Dinoroseobacter shibae DFL 12 = DSM 16493: one gene and its partner. Each later gene encodes a partner of the first gene's protein in a complex. Links are inferred from orthologs where the notes say so. Each region holds a gene or a part of one and is shown in the gene's direction. Other genes may lie near its edges.

What was found. Proteins that work in one complex are often made in the same cells at the same time.
Region 2: the proteins of dnaG (region 1) and DSHI_RS12080 are in contact, whole or in part, in a crystal structure (PDB 2R6A), measured with the Geobacillus stearothermophilus proteins. The link is inferred for Dinoroseobacter shibae DFL 12 = DSM 16493 from one-to-one orthologs. Residues at the interface, in WP_049624496.1 of Geobacillus stearothermophilus: Lys456, Leu457, Leu458, Pro459, Ala460, Asn463, Ala464, Leu467, Leu535, Leu536, Ile537, Ala538, Gln544, Glu545, Asp548, Tyr549, His552; in WP_033016901.1 of Geobacillus stearothermophilus: Ser13, Glu15, Ala16, Gln18, Glu91, Leu92, Asp94, Ala95, Val96, Pro97, Thr98, Ala99, Ala100, Asn101, Tyr104, Tyr105, Ile108.

The regions. Positions count from the first base shown.
Region 1 is NC_009952.1:2,383,194-2,390,335, reverse strand. What follows is about bases 4,252-7,142. They hold dnaG (DNA primase), read left to right. Parts: upstream 4,252-4,666; coding sequence 4,667-6,619; downstream 6,620-7,142. Other genes in these bases: rpoD (RNA polymerase sigma factor RpoD), read left to right, coding at 6,741-7,142; DSHI_RS11500 (sarcosine oxidase subunit gamma), read left to right, coding at 4,252-4,611. Also shown: DSHI_RS11515 (sarcosine oxidase subunit beta family protein), read left to right, coding at 1-410; DSHI_RS11510 (sarcosine oxidase subunit delta), read left to right, coding at 838-1,101; DSHI_RS11505 (sarcosine oxidase subunit alpha family protein), read left to right, coding at 1,098-4,040; more of DSHI_RS11500, read left to right, coding at 4,033-4,251. UniProt on the Escherichia coli protein: RNA polymerase that catalyzes the synthesis of short RNA molecules used as primers for DNA polymerase during DNA replication.
Region 2 is NC_009952.1:2,503,101-2,510,331, forward strand. The notes cover bases 1,843-4,822. They hold DSHI_RS12080 (replicative DNA helicase), read left to right. Parts: upstream 1,843-2,571; coding sequence 2,572-4,074; downstream 4,075-4,822. Other genes in these bases: DSHI_RS12075 (orotate phosphoribosyltransferase), read left to right, coding at 1,843-2,323; DSHI_RS12085 (HAMP domain-containing protein), read left to right, coding at 4,362-4,822. Outside these bases: DSHI_RS12065 (urease accessory protein UreD), read right to left, coding at 1-228; pyrC (dihydroorotase), read left to right, coding at 466-1,503; more of DSHI_RS12075, read left to right, coding at 1,643-1,842; more of DSHI_RS12085, read left to right, coding at 4,823-5,585; DSHI_RS12090 (DUF1194 domain-containing protein), read left to right, coding at 5,682-6,488; DSHI_RS12095 (hypothetical protein), read right to left, coding at 6,513-6,989; DSHI_RS12100 (PhoX family protein), read right to left, coding at 7,118-7,231. UniProt on the Escherichia coli protein: The main replicative DNA helicase, it participates in initiation and elongation during chromosome replication. Travels ahead of the DNA replisome, separating dsDNA into templates for DNA synthesis.

The DNA.
Region 1 (7,142 bases):
ATATCAGCCAGTCCGACAAGGGCGGTCTGGTGTTTGGCGGGGACCTGGATTTCTACGCCTCCTATGCGCAGCGCGGCAACCTGCCGATGGCCGAGCACGTTGTTGAGGCGGGAATGACTCTGATGCCGATGATCGGCAAGGCGAAGATGCTGCGCTCCTGGGGCGGGATCATGGACATGACGCCCGACGGCTCGCCAATCATCGACCACAGCCCCGTACAAGGGCTCTATGTCAACGGGGGCTGGTGCTATGGCGGGTTCAAGGCAGTGCCCGCCTCAGGCTGGTGCATGGCGCATCTCATGGCCACGGATACGGTACACGAGATCGCTCGACGCTATCGGCTCGACCGGTTCCGCACGGGGCACCTGATCGACGAGGAAGCCACGGGCAGTCAGCACAATCTACACTGAGCCAAGGATCGGCACTGGCCCGGCCCCGCCATATCCGTGCGCGTAAAATCGATGTCGAATTGTCCGTCGACGGACTTCAGTAACCCGCAGATCCTCAACGCGCCATCTGTGGCGCATCCCGGCACATTGTTGTCGATCGACCGAGAGCCGTACCATTGAAGTCGCTGGCATTGCGAAAGCCCGGGAGCGCGGTCAAAGCCCTGGCGGCAAGCTCTCCAAGCCGTGGTTCCGCTGAAAATCTACGACAGCCATGGTCCCGCACGCAGGCCAGCGCAGCTTCAACGGGCTGACCGTCGCGCGGTCCGTGTCCGCCTCGCATTTTTCTCCACAACGTGGCAAACCTTTCCATTCCGTGTCGCGACGATGTTGTAACGCGGCTTCGGCCGCGCTTTAGTACCCGGGAGGTGCAACCGAAAAGGCAAGCGACGTGCGCATTCCCTGTCCCCTTTGTGGCAATCGCGACCTTCGGGAATTCACCTATCTGGGGCACGAGACCTACCTCGACCGCCCTGCACCCGGCGATGCGGAGGCGCTCGATAGCTACCTACATCTCCGGGACAATCCGGCAGGCGAAACCGGAGAGCTTTGGTATCACGGGCTAGGCTGTGGTGCGTGGCTCCATGTGCAGCGCAACACCGTCACCCACGAGATCGGAGCGGTCACCCTCGCTTCGGAAAAGGTTGCGCCATGAGGCTCGATGGTGCGGGCCTGATCGACCGGGACACGCCGCTGCGCTTTCAGTTCGACGACCGTTGGATGGGCGGGTTTGCGGGGGACACGCTGGCCTCGGCTTTGATGGCGAACGGGGTAAAGCTGGTCGCTCGGTCCTTCAAGTACCACCGCCCCCGGGGCATCTGGTCGGCGGGTTCCGAAGAGCCCAACGCTTTGGTGCAGGTGGGCAAATTCGCGCGCCAGGTGCCGAATGTGCGTGCGACGCAGGCCGAACTTTTTGAGGGTCTCTACGCCACCAGCCAGAACCGGTGGCCGTCGCTGACCCTCGACCTGCTGTCGTTGAATGATCTGGCGGCGCCCTTCCTCGGGGCGGGGTTCTATTACAAGACCTTCATGTGGCCGCGCAGCTTCTGGGAAAAGCTCTATGAGCCCGCAATTCGGCGGGCGGCAGGGTTGGGTGCCCTGTCGGGTCAGACCAACACCGAGCCCTACGAGAAGGCCTATGCCCATTGCGACCTGCTGGTGATCGGCGCCGGGCCTGCGGGGCTGATGGCGGCCCTGACCGCGGCCCGGGCGGGTGCGGATGTGATCTTGGCAGAGGAGGGTGACCGTTGTGGCGGGCGGCTCCTTTCCGAGCAGGAGGAAGTCGACGGGGCCTCAGGGCAGGATTGGGTGAGCCGGATAGTGGCGGAGTTGGTGACGAGTGGGCGGGTCCGGGTCATGACCCGCACCACGGTGACCGGGGCCTATGACGGCGGCATTTACGGAGCGCTGGAGCGGGTGGGCCTGCACCTGGCCGACCCGGCGCCCGCCCTGCCGCGGGAGTGTTTCTGGCGCATCTCGGCGCGGCGCGCGATCCTGTGCGCCGGCGCGTCCGAACGGCCCATCGCCTTTCCGATGAACGACCGTCCCGGCATCCTGTCAGCCGCAGCCCTGCGAACCTACGCCAACCGTTATCGCACTGTGCCGGGGCCGCGCGTGGCGCTCTTTTGCAACAATGACGATGCGTACCGCACGGCTCGGGACCTTGTCGCCAGCGGGGTCGAGGTGGCTGCCGTGGTGGATACCCGCGCCGAGACGCCCGAGGGCGACTACCCGGTTTTCCGGGAGGCACGCGTGGTTGACACCAGGGGCCGCCATGGCCTGCGCCGGATCACCGTCGATGGCCCGGACGGACGGCGGCAGATCGAGGTGGACGCCCTTGGCGTCTCTGGCGGCTGGAACCCGAATCTGCATCTGACCTGCCACATGTACGGGCGCCCCACCTGGAACCCTGCGCTGCATGCTTTCGTGCCTACGCCTGGGGCGGTGCCAGGTCTCGATGTGGCCGGGGCGGCCGCGGGGGTGTTTTCCACCCATGGAGCCTTGAAATCGGGAGTGTTCCGGGCGCGCAAGGCGTTGGAGTCGCTGGAGCTGGCACCGTCCTCCATGCCCATCCCGCAGGCAGATGACGCGCCTTACGTCCTCTCGCCGATCTATGCGGTCGACGGTGCCAAGGGCGCACGGGGCCGAGCCTGGCTCGACTTCCAGAACGATGTGACCGTCAAGGATGTCCGACAGGCCGCGTCCGAGAACATGACCAGCGTCGAGCACATGAAGCGTTACACCACCCAAGGCATGGCCACGGATCAGGGCAGGGTGTCGAATGTGCTGGCGCTTTCGGTGCTCGCCGATGCCACGGGGCGGGGCATCCCAGAGACCGGGACAACCACCTTCCGCCCGCCCTATACGCCCGTTTCCCTCGCCGCGCTGGGCGCAGGGGCGCAGGGCAAGGGGTTCGCGCCGGAGCGGCTGACCACGTCTCATGCAGGCAGCCTCGCGCGCGGTGCACCCATGGTCGAAGCCGGTCTGTGGTATCGCCCGAGCTACTTCCCCAGAGACGGCGAGACGACCTGGCGCGAAGCTTGCGACCGGGAGGTCGGCCATGTTCGCAGTGCGGTCGGGGTGTGCGATGTCTCCACCCTCGGCAAGATCGAGTTGCAGGGCCCCGATGCGGGGGCGTTTCTCGACCTGGTCTATGCCAACACCTTCTCGACCCTGAAACCGGGGCGCGTGCGCTACGGGGTGATGCTGCGCGAGGACGGGCATGTGATGGATGACGGCACGACAGCCTGTCTCGGGCCGGGGCACTATGTGATGACAACAACAACCGTCGCAGCGCACAAGGTCATGCAGCATCTTGAATTCGTGCAGCAATGCCTGGTGCCGACGATGCGGGTGCGCTTTACCTCCGTCACCGAGAATTGGGCGCAATTCGCCGTGGCGGGGCCGCAAGCCCGCGCGTTGCTCAACGATCTGCTGGACGCGCCGGTGAGGAATGCCAACTTTCCGTTCATGGCCTGTGGGGCGGTGCGGTTGGGGGGTGTGGGTGGTCGTTTGTTCCGCATCTCGTTCTCGGGAGAACACGCCTATGAAGTCGCTATCCCGGCCCGCTACGGTGCTGCGCTGTTCGAGCAACTGGTTGCCCGGGCCGAGGCCATGGGCGGCGGAGCCTACGGGATGGAGGCGCTCAACGTGCTGCGGATCGAAAAGGGGTTCGTGACCCATGCGGAGATCCACGGCCGCGTCACCGCGGACGATGTCGGGCTGGGGCGGATGGTGTCAGCCAAGAAGGACTGCATCGGCAAGACCGCCAGTCAGCGCCCGGGCCTGACCGACCCAGACCGGGAGCAACTTGTGGGCCTGCGGCCCTGCGACGGGCGGACCGCTTTGTTGGCCGGGGCGCACCTGTTCGAGCCCGGGGCAGAGGCGGTGCGGGTCACCGACCAGGGCTACGTGACTAGCGTGTGTTTCTCACCGACGCTACAGACGCCTATTGGGCTCGGCTTCCTGCGCCGAGGTCGGGCACGGCATGGGCAGCGGGTGATGATGATCGATCACTTGCGGGGGGTGACCACTGAGTGTGAGGTGACGGATCCCGTGTTCTTTGATCCCGACGGAGGGCGCGCCCGTGGCTGACCCCGCTTCACTCGCACCCGCATGTCCTTTGCCCGCGGTAAAGATCGGAACGGTCGCGCTGACCGAGGTCGCGGTTGGAACCGTCATGTCGGTACAGCCCTATCCCGGCGCGGGGCAAGCGGTCTCTACCAAACTGGCCCAGTTGACCGGGATACCCTTCCCGGAGCCGGGGAGATCGGCCGACTTTGAAGACTTGCGTGTCCTCTGGGCAGGGCGGGACACAGCGTTCCTGGTGGGCGAGGTGCCACCGCTTGACCTGTTGTGCGGCGAGGCCGCGCTCACGGATCAGTCGGACGCTTGGGTGGTTTTGCGGCTGAGCGGGTCGCAGGCCCGCGAGGTGCTTGCACGGCTGACGCCGCTTGATCTGCGGGACACAGCCTTTACGGAGGGCCAGACGGCGCGCACAGAACTCGCTCATATGGCGGTCTTGCTGGTTGCGCTGCCCGCTGCAGTGGAGATCTGGCTTATGCGGTCCATGCGGTTGACGGCCCTCGACAAATTATCTCAAGCGATGAAGTCCGTGGCCGCGCGTGCCGCGCGTGACCGCGACACCGGAGATGCTGCGCCGTGAAATCATCGCGCGGTGGCTCTGGACTTGCCCCCCCTAGCGCCCGATATGATGGAGCATGAGCCTTCCACCGGGATTCCTTGACGAGCTGCGCAGCCGCGTCTCCATGGCGCAGGTGGCCGGGCGCAAGCTGATCTGGGATATGCGCAAATCCCAGCAGGGCAAGGGCGACATGTGGGCCCCGTGCCCCTTCCACCAGGAAAAGACAGCCAGCTTCCACGTCGATGATCGCAAGGGGTACTACTACTGCTTCGGCTGTCACGCGAAGGGGGACGCGATCTCCTTCGTGCGCGAGACCGAGAATGTGGGCTTCATGGAAGCCGTGGAGATCCTCGCCGCCGAAGCCGGAATGCCGATGCCCGCCCGCGATCCGCAAGCGGCCGCCAAGGCGGACCGACGCACGCAACTCAGCGAGGTCGCCGAGCAGGCGGTTCAGTTCTTCCGTCTCAACCTCAAAACCGCCGCGGCGGCGGAGGCGCGCGCCTATCTGGTGCGCCGCGGGTTGTCGGAAGAGGCGCAGGCGCGGTGGGAGATCGGATTTGCGCCCGACGGATGGCAACATCTGTGGGACCATCTGCGCGGCAAGGGCGTGGCCGAGGACCTGATACTCGATGCGGGGCTGGCCAAGCCGTCCCGCAAGGAGGGCGGTCGACCCTACGACGTGTTTCGCAACCGGATCATGTTTCCTATCCGGGATGCACGGGGCCGGGCGATCGCCTTTGGCGGCCGCGCCATGGACCCCGAAGACGGTGCGAAATACCTCAACTCCCCGGAAACCGAGCTTTTCGACAAGTCCCGGGTGCTCTTCAACCATGCCCGGGCCCGGGAGGCGGCAGGCAAGTCCTCCCCGCTGATCGTGGCCGAGGGCTACATGGATGTGATTGCCCTATCGGAGGCCGGGTTCGCCGGGGCGGTGGCGCCTCTGGGCACGGCGGTGACCGAGCCGCAGCTCGAGTTGCTCTGGCGGATCTCGCCTGAGCCGGTCTTCGCGCTGGACGGGGACCGCGCAGGCCTGCAGGCGGGTCAGCGGGTCGTGGATCTTGCCTTGCCGCTGATCACCGCGGGCAAGTCGATGCGTTTTTGCATCCTGCCGGAGAAACAGGACCCCGACGACGTGATCCGCGCTGGCGGGGCGGAGGCCATGGCGACCCTGCTGGATCAGGCCAAGCCCATGGTAGAGCTGCTATGGCAGCGCGAAACTGCGGGCAAGGTGTTCGACAGTCCCGAGCGCAAGGCCGCGCTGGGCAAGGCGCTGCGGCAGGCCGTGGCGAAGATCACCGACCCCACCATCAAGCAGCATTACGGCCAGGAAGTTAAAACCCGGCTGGACGCGCTCTTCGGCTATGGGCCGAGCAAGGGGCGTTCGGGGCCTGCCGGCCCGTGGCGCAAGCGTGGGCAAGAGGGCCCGACACAGACCACGCGCAGCTCAGCCCTCGTCACTGCCGACCGTGACGACCTGCTGCAGGAGAGCGTTATCCTTGCCACGCTCTGTGCCCATCCCGGTTTGATCGCGGAGTTCGAGAGCGATCTTCTCGACCACAGGTTCGGAACCGAGGCCTTCGCCCGCATGGCTGCGCGTTTGGCCAGCATGATGCCGGACCCAGATGCGCCGGAGATCTCGCTCGAAGGGACAAGCTGCGCTCAGACCCTTGAAGCGATCCTTTCGGAGCGCCATGTGACAATATCACCTTCGCTGCGGCCGGGCTGCGATCCCGAAGTGGCGCGCATGACCGTCGCCGAGGGGTTCGCAAAATTGGCTGCGCGGACCGGTTGGCAGCGAGAGATGGAAGACGCAATCGAGGATTTCGCCTCCGTGGCCGATGAGGATCTCACATGGCGGCTGGGACAGGCGGCCGAAGCGCGGGAGGCGGCTGGACGCATCTCGCAAACTGACACGACCGAGTACGACATTGCCGACAACGGGGCACGAATCAGTCGGGACGAGCGAAATGCCCTTGATAACCTGTTAAACGGGATCAGCTTTGCAAAAGGACGATCGAACGGGGGCTGACCCCGTACGGAAAGTTAAGTAAACACGGGTAAAAGTGGAGAGCGCGAATCACTTTGGACCTGATTCGTTTTTGGGTGGGAACCCGCGAAACCGGCACGCTCCCTTAATCAAGGAAATCTGAATGGCCGCCAAAGACACTGACGACCGCAAGACCGATGACCAGGACGCCGAGGCAATGCTCGACATGAGCCAAGCGGCGGTCAAAAAGATGATCGCCGAAGCCCGGACGCGCGGCTACATAACCTACGATCAGCTTAATCAGGTTCTGCCGCCGGATCAGGTCAGCTCGGAACAGATCGAGGACGTGATGTCCATGCTGTCCGAGATGGGCATCAACATCATCGAGGAAGACGAGGCCGAGGACGGCGATGCGCCCGCGAATGCATCGACGCAGGTCGTCGAATCCTCCAGTTCCCGCGAAGTAGCGGTCTCTACCTCCTCGTCGGAGACGCTCGACCGCACCGACGACCCGGTCCGGATGTATCTGCGCGAGATGGGGTCTGTCGAACTGCTGAGCCGCGAG
Region 2 (7,231 bases), 120 kb from region 1 along the record:
GTCGCCACCGGTCACGCCACCGGCGGTGTTCAGGAACACCACCTCGGGCACCGGCGCATGGACCCGGGGCAGCATCGCCTTGGCACATCCCTGTTGCGCCAGATCGGCCAGCGCCGTTGTCCCATCGGCTTTGCGCCGCATCACGACACGGGCACTTCCCGTGCTGCGTTGCAGGCGTGGGGAAAGCGCGTCCGTTTCGCAAGGCTGCGGCTCTAGCGTGTTGAGCATGTCTGCTCCTTTCGCGGCCACCCTGCCCCGACAGAGCGGCGGCTGCAATCCGACCCCATGCCGCAGCGCAGAAACTTGCCAGCCTGTTGCGCCTGCATGTCTCCAAATCGCCTAATGCCGACGCATATCGACCAAGAAACGGGCATTCTTCCGAAAGTCTGGCTCTGGCCGCGCGGCGCATGCTGCGCTAGGACCGACAAAAGCGCCGTACCGGGCGCGCCGAGACGAGGACTTCACATGCGCCTGACCCTGCGCCGCCCTGATGACTGGCACCTGCACCTGCGCGATGGCGCCATGCTGAAAGGGGTCCTGCCGGAAACCGCACGGCATTTCGCCCGCGCGATCATCATGCCGAACCTGGTGCCCCCCGTGGTGCGGGGCGCGGATGCCCTCGGCTATCGCGACCGCATCCTGTCGGCGCTGCCGAAGGGCATGGCGTTTACCCCGCTCATGACGCTCTACCTGACCGAAGAGACCGACCCGGAGGACGTCGCCACCGCCCATGCGGACGGGCTGATCACGGCGGTGAAGCTCTACCCGGCGGGGGCGACGACCAACTCCGCGTCGGGCGTGCGGGATTTCGACAAGGTGCGCGGCGTGCTCGAAAAGATGGCCGAGATCGGCCTGCCCCTGTGTTTTCATGGCGAGGTCACGACGCCCGAGGTCGACATCTTCGACCGGGAGGCGGTGTTCATCGACACGGTTCTGGACCCGCTGCGCCGGGCAACGCCGGGGTTGCGCGTAACGATGGAGCATATCACCACCAAGGACGCGGTGGACTACGTGACCGGTGCCGACGGCCATATCGGGGCCACGATTACCACCCATCACCTGATGATCAATCGCAACCACATGCTGGTGGGCGGCATCCGGCCCCATTATTACTGCCTGCCGGTGGTCAAGCGGGCGTCGCATCAGGCGGCCCTGCGCGCGGCGGCGATCTCGGGCAATCCGCGCTTCTTCCTCGGCACCGACAGCGCGCCCCATACGGATGACAACAAGGAGACGTCCTGTGGTTGCGCGGGCGTGTTCTCGGCCAGCAACACCATGGCGTGCCTGGCCCATGTGTTCGAAGAAGAGGGCGCGCTCGACAAGCTCGAAGGCTTTGCGTCGCTACATGGCCCCGCCCATTACGGGCTGGAACCCAACGAGGGCACCATCACGCTGGAGCGGTCGGACGACCCCGTCCCCTACCCCGCGAAGATCGAAACCGGCGCGGGCCCCGTGACCCTGTTCGATCCGGGCCACCCGCTGCATTGGCGGGTTCTGGACTGACAGGGCGCGAGTTGCCCATGGGATCCATGTCGGATCCCGGCATGGCAACGGCATTTTCGCACGTCGCGGCCCGTCAAAAAGGGTTCAACCCGCATTCGGATTGCTCTAGGGGAAAGCGTCCCAACCCAGCGAGGCCGCCATGATCCCCAACAGTTTCCCCGACCAGGCCGAGATGGCTCGCCTCACCGCAGGCATGTTGCTGGAAATCGAGGCGGTGCATTTCAATGCGCGCGAGCCGTTCATCCTGGCCTCCGGCCTGCCCTCGCCGACCTATATCGACTGCCGGAAGCTGATCTCCTTTCCACGTATCCGCTCGACGCTGATGGATTTCCTGACTGTCACGGTGATGCGCGAGGCCGGGTTCGAGGCGTTCGACAACATCGCGGGGGGCGAGACCGCGGGCATCCCGTTCGGCGCCTTGGTGGCGGAACGGTTGGCGCTACCGATGACCTATGTGCGCAAGAAGCCCAAGGGCTATGGCCGCGATGCGCAGATCGAGGGCGTGATGCGCGAGGGGGAGCGCGTGCTGCTGGTGGAGGATCTGACCACCGATGGCGGATCGAAGCTGAAATTCGTGGAAGCGATTCGAAAGACCGGCGCGACCTGCGGCCATACGGCGGTGATTTTCAGCTACGGCATTTTCCCCGAAACCGAATCGAGCCTCGCCGCCGAAGGGGTGAAACTGCACCACCTGTGCACCTGGTGGGACGTGCTGGCCGAGGCGCGCGCACGGGGCAGTTTTGATCCCGAAACGCTTGGCGCAGTTGAAACATTCCTGAACGACCCGCGCGCCTGGCAAGAGGCCCACAAGCGCGATTGACATAGGGCGCCCGGGCCTTCTCGGGCCGGGCGCGCCCATGTGGATAATCCCGCGCGAGCGGAAAATTTCCTGCGCGTGGCCCCAATGCGACACCACATTCTGTAGACCGGTTGGCATATGCAACCACAGGATGCAGTGGTCATGCCTAGGGTTTTCAGTTATCAACAGAGTTACTAACAATTGCCCTGCAAAGCGGTTTGGGCCATAAAAACGGTCCGGGTCAAAGAGGGGTGCGGCGCGTGACGGAAGTGGCGAAACTGGCTGGTGCGGTGGCGGCGCTTCGGCCCGAGGGCGACAGCCCGGGCCTGCCGCAGAACATCGAGGCCGAACAGCAGCTGCTGGGCGCGATCCTGACCAACAATGACGTCTTCGACCGGGTGTCGATGATCATCCAGCCGGAGCATTTCTTCGACCCGGTCCACCGCCGGATCTACGAGGTTGCCGCGACCCGCATCCAGAAGAACGCGCTGGCCTCCCCGGTGACACTCAAGGCATTTCTGGAGGACGATCCGGGCCTCGCGGAACTGGGCGGACCGGCTTATCTCGTGCGCCTCGCGGGCGCCGCGATCAGTGCTTTCGCAGCCAAGGACTACGCCCAGATGATCTACGACCTGGCGATCCGGCGCGAGCTGATCGAGCTGGGCCAGGAAATCGTCAGCAAGGCCGCCCAGGTCGACGTGGCCTCCGAGCCGAAAGAACAGATCGTCGAGGCCGAACAAGCCCTCTATGCCCTCGGCGAGCAGGGCAAGAGCGACAGCGGCTTCCAGTCCTTCCTGCGCGCGGTGACGCAAGCCGTGGACGTGGCCAACGCCGCCTATCAGCGCGACGGCGGGCTCGCCGGGGTCTCCACCGGGCTGATCGACATGGACAAGAAGCTCGGCGGCCTGCACCGCTCGGACCTTCTGATCCTGGCCGGGCGCCCGTCCATGGGGAAGACCTCCCTGGCCACGAACATGGCCTTCAACATCGCCAAGGCCTATCGGCGCGGGGTCAAGCCCGACGGCTCCGAGGGGACGGTCAATGGCGGTGTGGTGGGGTTCTACAGCCTGGAGATGAGCGCCGAACAGCTGGCGGCCCGGATCCTGTCGGAGGCCGCCGAGGTCCCCAGCGAGCAGATCCGCCGGGGCGACATGACCGAGACCGAGTTCCGCCGCTTCGTCGAGGCCGCCAAGTCGCTGGAAAGCTGCCCGCTCTATATCGACGACACGCCGGCCCTGCCGATCAGCCAGCTCGCCGCCCGCGCGCGGCGGCTGAAACGGACCCACGGGCTCGACGTGCTGATCGTGGACTATTTGCAGCTGGTGCGCCCGGCCACGGCCAAGGACAGCCGCGTGAACGAGGTTTCCGAGATCACGCAAGGTTTGAAGGCCATCGCAAAGGAGCTCGACATCCCCGTGGTCGCGCTGTCGCAGCTCAGCCGCCAGGTGGAAAACCGCGAGGACAAGCGCCCGCAACTCTCCGACCTTCGGGAATCAGGCTCCATCGAGCAGGACGCCGACGTGGTCATGTTCGTCTTCCGCGAGGAATACTACAAGGAACGCGAGAAGCCCGGCGACCACGACCTGGAGGCCATGGCCAAGTGGCAGGAGGAGATGGAAAAGCTCCACGGCCGCGCCGAAGTGATCATCGGCAAACAGCGCCATGGCCCCATCGGAACCGTCGAGCTGAGCTTCGAGGGCCAGTTCACGCGCTTCGGCAACCTGGTGAAACGCTGGCAGCAGGACAGCGGCGATGCGGGCGGGTTCGGCTGAGCGACGCGGTACAAGGCCGTTCGAACGGCCTTGGGGCACGCCGCGCACCGGGTGCGCGCGACGCGCGCCTGCCCGCTTGGCCCTGCCCGCTTGGAAATGACGCAAGCGAGACCTCGGGGCGCGTCCGGACCGCGCCTCCTGCGCAGACTGTGCCGCGAGGCGCCAAGGCCCTTCGAAGGGCCTTGCACGGCGCCCAGCCGATCCGCCCCCTGCCGCGCCCGCTGATGCGCCTTTAAACTCGGCAGGCCAACGCTACTTCTTCCGGGAACACCGGAGGAGACCTGCGGATGATCAACCAGAACAGCGCCTCCATCGGTCGGTTCGACAAGTCGTTCCTTGTTCACATGATCCGCGATTTCTTCGTGATCCTGATCATCGTCACCGTCGCGGAGTTCTCGCTGAAAGCCGCTCTTGTCTATTACAACTACGCAACCAACGGGGTCGAAGAGGCCGAGCTCGTGGCCGAGGATCTGGCCGACAATGTCCGCTCCATCATGCAAAACGAAGGCGGGCCGGTCGCCGCGCGCACCATGTATCCCATCCTGGAGGAAAACTGGTCCGATCTGGGTTATGTCATCGCCATCGAACCCACCCCGGTCACGGTCACCTCGATCGAGGACAGTTTCGGCTTCACCCCGCGCGGCATCCCCGGGGACAACTGGCCCGAGGGACGCTACCAGAGCTTCGAGATCGATATCGTGGCGGAGGATTTCTGCCTGGCCTGTCACACCCAGGCGGTCGTGGGCGACGTGCTCGGCACCGTCGTGGTGCGCAACTATCTCAGCCGAGATTTCGCCATCTGGTTCAAGGACGTACAACTGACTGGCATCCTGTCAGCGGGCAAGATCGTGCTGCATTCCTTCCTGTTGTTTCTGATCCTGCGCGCCCGGCTGGAGCCACTGATGGAACTGCGCGCCGTTGTCAGCAACCTGGCGCGCGCCTACGGCACGCTCGATCACCGCGCCGATATCCGCACGTCGGATGAATTCGGGGTTCTGGCGCGCGATCTCAACCTGTTTCTGGACCGGATCACCGGGATCGTGGGCGAGCTGGATACAGTGCTGCGCAAGGTCGTGACCGCCAATGACGACATCATCGCGGTGCAGGGCGATCTGCGCGCGACCGTGGACACGGTGGTCTCGGGCATCCGGCAGTTGGAGCGCAACGCGATGCTGAGCGCCAAGCAGGAGCCGCGCCTGTCGAATGCCTGGTTCGACGCGGTGCGCGGATCGATCGCAACCCTCGATGACGCCCTGGCGGAGGTCGAAAACGCGGCGGCCGCGACCGAGTTGCTGGAAAAGCTCCGTCAGGTGGTTGCCAATGCCGAAGCCCAGACCAGCGCCAGCGAGACGCTCTACAAGGGGCTCGCCGAGATCGGGGATCAGAGCGAGAACCTCAAGACCTCGACCCTCGAGATGACCCGGCTGGAAGAGCGGCTGAAATCGATCATCGAAAGCGGCAGCGGGCTGGTGAAAAGGCTCCGCTCCGACGGCAAGAACCCGGCGGAATAGCGCGCGCGCCGCGAACGACCGCGCGCCTGCGATCACAATCGCGCGGCGGGGTGGATTTAGGCTCCCCTCAAGTCGGCGATGCCGTAGGATTTCTCCATGGCTTGGATTCTGGCTTTCGTCTTTGCGGCGCTTCTTGCCGGTCCCTCGGGGGCCGAGGACGTCGAGGTGGACGTCGAGTTGCTGCTTGCGGTGGACGTGTCGCGTTCCATGACCCCGGCGGAACTGGAAATCCAGCGCCGCGGCTACGCCGAGGCCCTGCGCTCGGATGAAGTCATCTCGGCCTTGCAAGGCGGGCTGCTGGGCCGGGTGGCGCTGTCCTACGTGGAATGGGCCGGGGCGGGCGCGCAACGGATCGTGGTGGACTGGACCCTGATCGAGGACCGGGCCGGGGCCGAAGCCTTCGCCGCGAAGCTCGACACGCAGTTCAACCCGGCCCTGCGCCGCACGTCGATCACCGGCGCGATCGCCTTCGGGCGCGAGAGCCTGAATGGCAACGCCTTTGCAGGGTTGAGACGGGTCATCGACATCTCCGGGGATGGCCCGAACAACCAGGGCGGTCTCGTCACCCTTGCACGCGACCGGGCCGTGGCGGAGGGGATCGTGATCAACGGGCTGCCCCTGATGACGGTGGAGGTCCCCCGCTCCCGCTGGCATCTCGACGATCTCGATATCTATTACCGGACCTGCGTGATCGGTGGGCCGGGCAGTTTCGTGATCCCGGTCACCAGCTGGGCCGATTTCGCCCAAGCCGTGCGCCGCAAGCTGGTGCTGGAACTGGTCGGCACGTCGCCCGCGCCGACGCCACGCCCGGTACAATACCGCCCCGGCCCGAACGATGCCCGCGACTGCCAGATCGGAGAAAAGATATGGGAGCGTAATCGTGGCATCTGGGGCACGCCCTGAGGCGGCGACGCATCCGGGGCCTCCTCAGCTGTCGATCACATCGCCGATCACGTCGCTGGCGATATCCCCGATTTCCCGAAGTGTCGTCCCTGCCCCCGTGGCGTCCAAGGCACTGTCGATGATCGTGTCGGCGATGTTTCCCACCGACCTGCCAAACAGCGGATTGAAAACGAAATTGCCACCCTGATAAAGCCTTGCTTCCCGGTGGTTCAAAGCGGCGATCTTGAACCTCAGGTGACGCCCGAGCAGCCCGTGCTGCAGCAGCTTGCCGTCGTCAGAGGTTTTGTCGATGGCCTCGATCAACGCCTCCAGATCATCCTCTATCTGTTTCCATCCCGCTGGCCCGAGCACCTCTCCGAGGTCGTCGGAAATAACCGGCATCCGGTAGGTGCTTGAGGCGCGGAACCCCAGAATGATGCCGAGGTGATCGCCGTAGGCGCGCACAAACGCCTTCAACAATGTGCGATCATCGTCAAAGGCGCCCTCTTGCGGAAAATGCACTGTCTCTCTCCCTCCAACGGCGTTGCGAGATCCCGGGGCCGACCAAGGCGCCGGGCGGGTTCATCGCGTCATGCACCGGGCGAACCGGCCCCGCGCCGGGGGCCGGCCGCAGTCAAAACGGTGACGGCTCAGACCGCGATCTTGCCGCCGCCCTGTTTCGTTACCACGACCACCGAGGGGCGTGGCGGCATGTTGGGGTCGAAATCGGGCCAGCGGGTGGCCGGATCCTCGAAGGTGCTGTC